DNA from 3 places in the Bacillus sp. CGMCC 1.16607 genome. Region 3 is predicted to be linked to each of the others. Evidence: riboswitches for the same ligand, from Rfam matches in the RefSeq annotation. Region 3 holds a riboswitch; each other region holds the start of a gene.
The links. Region 3 has a riboswitch for cyclic di-GMP ahead of ACFSO7_RS02520 (hypothetical protein). Riboswitches for the same ligand answer to the same signal wherever they lie in the genome.
Positions count from the first base shown of each region.

Region 1: linked by a shared signal. The riboswitch ahead of ACFSO7_RS23425 (putative bifunctional diguanylate cyclase/phosphodiesterase) and the one ahead of ACFSO7_RS02520 (hypothetical protein) in region 3 are both predicted to bind cyclic di-GMP.
Region 2: linked by a shared signal. The riboswitch ahead of ACFSO7_RS21765 (Spo0E family sporulation regulatory protein-aspartic acid phosphatase) and the one ahead of ACFSO7_RS02520 (hypothetical protein) in region 3 are both predicted to bind cyclic di-GMP.

Region 1 covers NZ_JBHUJX010000036.1:203,223-205,497, forward strand. Annotated here, with positions in the region: gene ACFSO7_RS23425 (putative bifunctional diguanylate cyclase/phosphodiesterase) at 1-1,289, opposite strand, end outside; cyclic di-GMP riboswitch class I at 1,378-1,462, opposite strand; gene ACFSO7_RS23430 (MFS transporter) at 1,702-2,275, opposite strand, start outside.
Region 2 covers NZ_JBHUJX010000026.1:45,504-47,778, reverse strand. Annotated here, with positions in the region: gene sda (sporulation histidine kinase inhibitor Sda) at 94-213, opposite strand; gene ACFSO7_RS21770 (hypothetical protein) at 533-670, opposite strand; gene ACFSO7_RS21765 (Spo0E family sporulation regulatory protein-aspartic acid phosphatase) at 689-877, opposite strand; cyclic di-GMP riboswitch class I at 911-994, opposite strand; partial or broken gene ACFSO7_RS21760 (spore germination protein) at 1,396-2,275, shown strand, end outside.
Region 3 covers NZ_JBHUJX010000007.1:261,288-263,562, reverse strand. Annotated here, with positions in the region: gene ACFSO7_RS02525 (sialidase family protein) at 1-1,172, shown strand, start outside; cyclic di-GMP riboswitch class I at 1,286-1,371, shown strand; gene ACFSO7_RS02520 (hypothetical protein) at 1,492-2,275, shown strand, end outside.

The sequences.
Region 1 (2,275 bases), on a different contig from region 3:
TTTACCAATGATTCTGAAACAGCTATACAATTCTGTTTGGTCATCCCTGATAAAATGATTATAAATTCATCTCCACCGATTCGATAAACCCTCTCTGAATGATCAAAACTATATTTTAATCGTTCCGCAGCTTCAATTAATAACTTGTCTCCTATATGATGACCTAGTGTATCATTCACATTTTTAAAACGGTCTAAATCAATTAATATAAGTGCCATCGTAAGATGACTACTTTTTGCTCGGGCTAAGGTCCGGTTCAGATCCTCAACAAATTTGGTCCGATTTTCTAATCCCGTTAACGGGTCATGATAGGCCAAATACTTGTATTCACTCATTAAGTTTTTATTTTTTTTCAAAATGGCAAGCTGGTGGAATATAACAATGAGCATCGTAATAATTACACCAAAACTTAATGTATTCAACACACGGTAATAAGAATGGATCGCTAATAATAGTAAAAAAACAACACCTATATAAGGGAAAATATCCGCACGGCCTGAATATTCAGAATTCTTACCTTCTGACTGCTCATTAATATTCTCTTTCTCACAAAAGCTGCCAAATCCTATGATTAAAAGAGCGATCGGCCATAATGGGTCAATAAAGCTTCCAATTTGATATTCTTCAATATAGGATAGATAGGCATACATCGTATCGGTCAATATTTGTAAGCCGAATCCTAAAGAAATGAATAAAGTCATTCCCCTTTTCTTTGTATACCGAGATAGGTAATAAAGACTAATTAGAACAAATAAGATGCTCAAATCAAGGATTGGATATGTTAATTTCATGAAAGTGATTCCAAATGATTGATTGGTAGCTTCCCATATAGGCTTAATTAAAAAGTGAATACTGATTGTCGCTGCAATAATCATGAAAATAAAAATATTGAATTGAAATGGCCCCTTTGGAACAGCACTACTAATCACCTTTGTTTGATAGATTAAGGCGAGTAAAAAAAAGAAATAGGCAACTAGCCACATGAAATATCCCCAGGTACTGTATAGAGATACCTTATTTATTATTTGAGAATAAAACAAAATAATATGACCTATAAGATAGAAAATAATACCGATATTTAAAAGTAGCCAAAACTTCCTTGGTTTGTTATCGATTTTCCGTTTCGTTTGTAACATCCATATAAAACTTATACTTCCAGCTAAAAATGACAGGACACTCGTTCCTAAAATACGTAGCATGTCATTTTCCTTAAAGATAAAAAGCCAGACGTAAAAAACCATCGTATAGATTATAACAAACAGAGTTGCTGGACGTTTTATGGTTAGCATCATAAACCCTCACAATGAATCATTCGATTAAAAATAGCTACAACAAAAGGTCATCTCCAAGTGGACATAACCTTTATAAAGTTATTCCTCAGGTAACTCAGCCACCATAGGTTCGCTCCCTTAGGTCTGTAGCTTTGCGTCCCCATCTTTCAACAGGTTTGCCTTTTCAAAAGAAAAATATGAATTTTTTAATAAATAATCTACTAAGTAGTATATTGGTATATCATTTATAATGAATGTTTCAATAGTTACCGATTAACAAACTTTCAACTTAAGACTTTGGAACTATTATATCAGCAGGCCGTTTTTCCGTATATCCTTCAAAATCTGGTAAATTATTCTTTAAAAATTAGCAAATTAGAACTTTCTATATAAATCTACTAGACAAAAAAACAAGGGCTACCCCTTGTTTCTAATGTGCAGCATGATCGACATGCTTTAAATGTTTCTGATTGAACCAGATGAAAAGCACTGAAACAAGGACAAACCCTGCACCCACAAAAAATGGAATATGCGGGTTGAAAATTTCAGCTAACTTCCCTGCCAAAAATGGTGCTACGGCACCCCCTAAGAAGCGTAGGAAGCTGTATGCTGCCGATGCGGTAGATCGTTCGACCGTTGTCGCATTCATGACAGCGGTAGTAATTAATGTATTATTATTCCCTAATAAGGCTCCAGCAGCAATAACCGCAACGATAATCACCCATTGTGTAGATGTCCAAAGTCCCATTGCGACTAGTAGTAAGGCAAATAAGCTCAACATCATACACATGGATTTAATCGTTCCAAACCATTGTTGAAGTTTGGGTGCCATGAATACTGAAGTAATTGCCAATAATATACCCCAACCTAGGAACACAAAGCCTAAACCATGTTCATCTAACCCCATAACAAAGGGAGCGTATGCCAACAAGGTAAAGAACCCAAAGTTATAAAGTGCCGCTGCAATCCCCAACACTAGAAGGGATCGATGCTTTAAAGCCCGA
Region 2 (2,275 bases), on a different contig from region 3:
TATTATACTAGTGTGTTTTAAAATGGGCATAGATGAATTTATTGTATTGCCACTAGTTCAATAGGATTATCAAAACAACTCATAATTTTTTGTCTAAGTTTTATCCAAAAGCTCTCTTTTAATGCTCTCTTTTTTCATTAGCACAACAAAATCTTTATCTAGATTTGACTTAAAGTAAGTTTCAATCAACACTTCATCCCTAATATTTTTCATGATTTTCCCCTCTTTAATTGAAAAATATTGCAGAGTTTCTTCTTTACTTTTAAATTTATCTATTTTGTTCGAATTACTTTAATTTAAATTGATTAGATGAGACTAATTAATAATTTATTTTCAGCTATATGTGCTTGAATTTCAAATGTTTTTGATATATCTCTATCTACCGTTAAGCATATATTTTATGATTTTTCTTATAGGTTTTGACTGTGTAAGCGCAAAATTTAAAGCCGAAATTTTCAGGGTAGCAATTTGTACTGAATTTTAAAACTTCAGAATGATAAAACAGTTACCATTCAAAGGTAATTTATAGTACCTACTTCTTTAGAAGTACGCTATATTCTTCTCTTATCACAGATTTTTGCCACTTTATTTGCTCTTTCTGTTCTTGTTCTTTTAAATGAAGTTCGATAGTTATTGGATCTTTGTTTTTTATAGGTTTCTTTTTAACCAAAGTACACTCCTCCAAATATTAAGTATGGGTTTTTATTAACTCTATATGCTTAGCTATCTTTTGATCCAAATATTGGCTTATCTCAAGGACTAATGAGTCATCTATTCTACCAGTTTGATCTCGAGCCATGTACATTAATCTTCTTAAGATATAAATATCCTTATTTATCATATCTAAATAATTTTCCCTACAAAAATCTCCATCCAAATTACATTCCCCCTTTATTTATTAGGAGTAAACTTTGGTAACATGTGGGCATATTTTCATAACTTAGCCCCTATAGTTTGCGTCACCATCTATCGAATGTTTTTGCCATTTTGCATTTAAGTGCAACTGGTTTATAAGGAAAACGGAGCTGATAAGTTAAATATACTATGTTTTCAGAATATTCACAACTATTTAGATTTATTTTTCGACATTTTTTTACAATCAAAATTTTATTGAATATTAAAGCTTACTCATCTGAAATAAAGTCAATACCGTTATCCTAATTTACATTACTCTTAATATTGAATAATTAAGATACAATTAGTAGAAAATAAAATATAAAAAATGATAGGAGTAAGTATATGTTTAATAAATTATCATCTTCACAGGGTGATGCAGATTCTACTGATAGGAATGTGAAATCTAAGGAAGGGAATTTTTTATCTAAAATTAATGACCTTAAAATGTATTACCCAGATTTAGTAGTCAAGACAATTTAAAATTTCCACCTAGTATATATAGGTTATTTAATTGATGATGAAGAATTGGTAAGATTTGTAATTACTCATTTACAAAATATAAGTGAGAGTGAAATTAATTTCGAATTAATAAAATCTAATTTACCAATTGGAAGAATCGAAGAAGCTAATGATCATAATGGGATTGTTGAGCAAATACTAAAAGGATTTATTTGTATTGTTATTTCTAATCATCAAAGAGTAGTAATGATTAACTTGCAAAAAAATTTAGAAAGAGCCATCCAAAGTTCAGAAAATGAATCAACTATTTTTGGTCCTGATTCAGCCTTTACCGAATCATTGTCAACAAATCTAGCTTTTATTAAAAAAAAATTTAATGATGAAAATCTTATCACTGAGAAACTTGAAGCTGATACTAGAAATAAGACGGAAGTAAGACTTGTTTATATAAATGATATTGCAGATCCTGAAAATGTTCAGACTTTACGTCAAAGAATAAACGACCTTAAAGTAGATGATATTTTAGATAGTACGTATCTTTCACAGCTATTAGACGATGATTCAATTTCCCTTTTTCCTCAATTACTTATTACCGAACTTCCGGATAGAGTATGTTATATGTTATCAAGAGGTAAAATAGCTTTTTTAGTGAATAGAAGTCCAAAAGCAATTATTGCACCAACGTCTTTTTTGAATTTCTTTGAAACAACAGATGATGTATATACCCGCTGGAATATAGGAAGTTTTTTAAGAATTATCCGATATGTATCAATGTTGTTGTCCATTTTATTAACTCCAATGTAAGTTGCTGCTTTAACATTTCACTATCAAGTTATTCCCTCTGCACTTTTAGTTTCTCTAGGAGAGTCACGAGCTAAGGTTCCGTTTCCACCCGTACTTGAGGCATTAATTTTAGAAT
Region 3 (2,275 bases):
GTAGCAGCTTTATGGCAGTTGGCTATAGTAGTGTGAGCGATGGAATTTATAAAAATGTGTCCTATACCTCGAACAATGGTACTGTGTGGAAGCGTCATGATCTTCCGAAGCTAGATACGACCGTATATACTCTTTATCCGGTCCAAGGAGGCTTTGCAGGTATTGGTTCGAACACGGCAGGAAATTATACGGATGGAACATACTCCTTTTTCACAAAGGATGGTGTAGAGTGGAGCTATCGGTTAGTTGGTACGGTTTATAACGTTGAATTAGGCGGAATTGCGACGAATGGAAAAAGGTCGGTTGCTGTAGGGCTTGATGGAACGGCAATTTATACAGATGATGGTGTAAAGTGGACGAGTAGCAATCCGTTTGCAATGGAAGGGAGAAAGTGGAGGAAGAACTTATATGATGTCGCATGGGGTGCTGGCCGCTTCGTTGCCGTCGGTCATTATGGAGCCTATGTATCAACTGATGCAGTCAATTGGAAAAAGGTGAATATTCCCTCTATGAGAAAGGATGGGCAACTAAGGAATATTCTCTGGACTGGGAAATTTTTTGTAGCGACAGATCAAACAACCGGTACTTTCACCTCGAAGGATGGGCTTACATGGACACATATCAAAGGTCTTGATGATTATTGGTTGACCTCCATGATTTGGGATGGCAAGCAAGTAGTTGGTACCTTCCAGGTGCATAATAATGGAAATAGTTATACGAAAATCATGAAATCGACAAATGGAACGAAGTGGACAACCGTTCAATCCATTAAATTAAGTGACGCCTGGATGACCTATACGGGTGGACGATATGTCGCCGTTAGTCGATATAATTTATCCAATGCATGGGTGTCTAAGGACGGAACAAAGTGGTTACAGGTGAAGACAAATATAGGTGAAGCAAACATTGAATTGCTTACTACTTTTGATGGTTATTTTTATGCTTTCAACGACTCGTTTAAGGAAATTAATGGGGAATATGTACCCTACAATGCTTACTATGTCTCAAAGGACGGAGTAAAGTGGAAAGAAGTTGCAATCCCTATTGAAAACTCTAATTTTGATACGAATGGCACGAAAAGAATGCTGGACGGGATTAAAGCATACGGTAAATATATTTTTGTTGGTGAAAATAGTGTGATCAAGTATGCGAGTAGGTTGGTGAAACCATAGGGTGCCTGACACCCTATGGTTGTAATATTTTACCTATTAAGAAAAAGGAGAAATTACTTACATAAATTTGGGTATTATGGTAGAATTTATTCGCTAATGTTATAGTAATAAAGTTTCATATTTGGCAAACCTTTCGAAAGGGAGGGACGCAAAGCTACGGGTCTAAAGTTCATGGAACAATGATCGCCGGGTTGCAATTATTTTTGAATGGAAGTATTTTGCAGCCGAGCAAATACCCGTATGGTGAACGGGTTTGCTGGGCTTTTTTGATTGGTTAAATAAGCGTTTTCAAAAGAATAGGAAAAGGGGGAAGTTGGATATGAAAAAGATGAATAGAAAGCTGATTGCAGCAACTGTACTTTCCATGCTTGCTATATCACAAATATCCGCAACAGCAGCAACACAAGAAACCATTTTTACCGTTAAAGGTGATCAAAGCACGGTCCCAGGTATCTATAGTTCAGTACCTAACGGAAAATCGAAGTTAGTTATAAAAGATAGTGTTTATGAATTAAAGGAGGTAGACAAGCTAGGAAAGTTAATGGGTGGTTTTTTTTATACCAATGATCGCCCTGCTACTGCTGAGGATTATAAAAAACAAGATATGTTTACTCGAAACGTACGGCCATTACAAGATGTTCAAGCTGTCGGAAAAGAACTATATTATACAAAATTTCTTGGCATGAGTATGTATATGGGTGGTAGTTGTGGTGGCGGCGGTGCTGAAATTCTTGAAATATATAAAAGAAACAGTGCTGGTAAAGTCATGAAAGTCACACCTGATTGGATTTCATCCAATACAGTAGAATCCTTTGAAGTAGTGGGAGCTAATATTTATTATGCTCGAATAGAAAATAGTGAAATGGGCAAATTCACGGTAATAAAGGCTTCTATAGATGGGAAGAAGAAAAATGCTATTTTAAGTGCTGTTGATGATTTTTGGGTTGAGAAGGATTCGATCTATTTTATCAAAGACAAAAAGTTGTTTAAGAGTGGTTTAGATGGAAAAGGTGCAAAGCAGCTAACAAAGCTAGTTTCCAAGCTTTATGGGGCAAGTGTTTGTGATGGTAGCAACTATCAAGTTGTAAAAAGTGGGTTGGTTG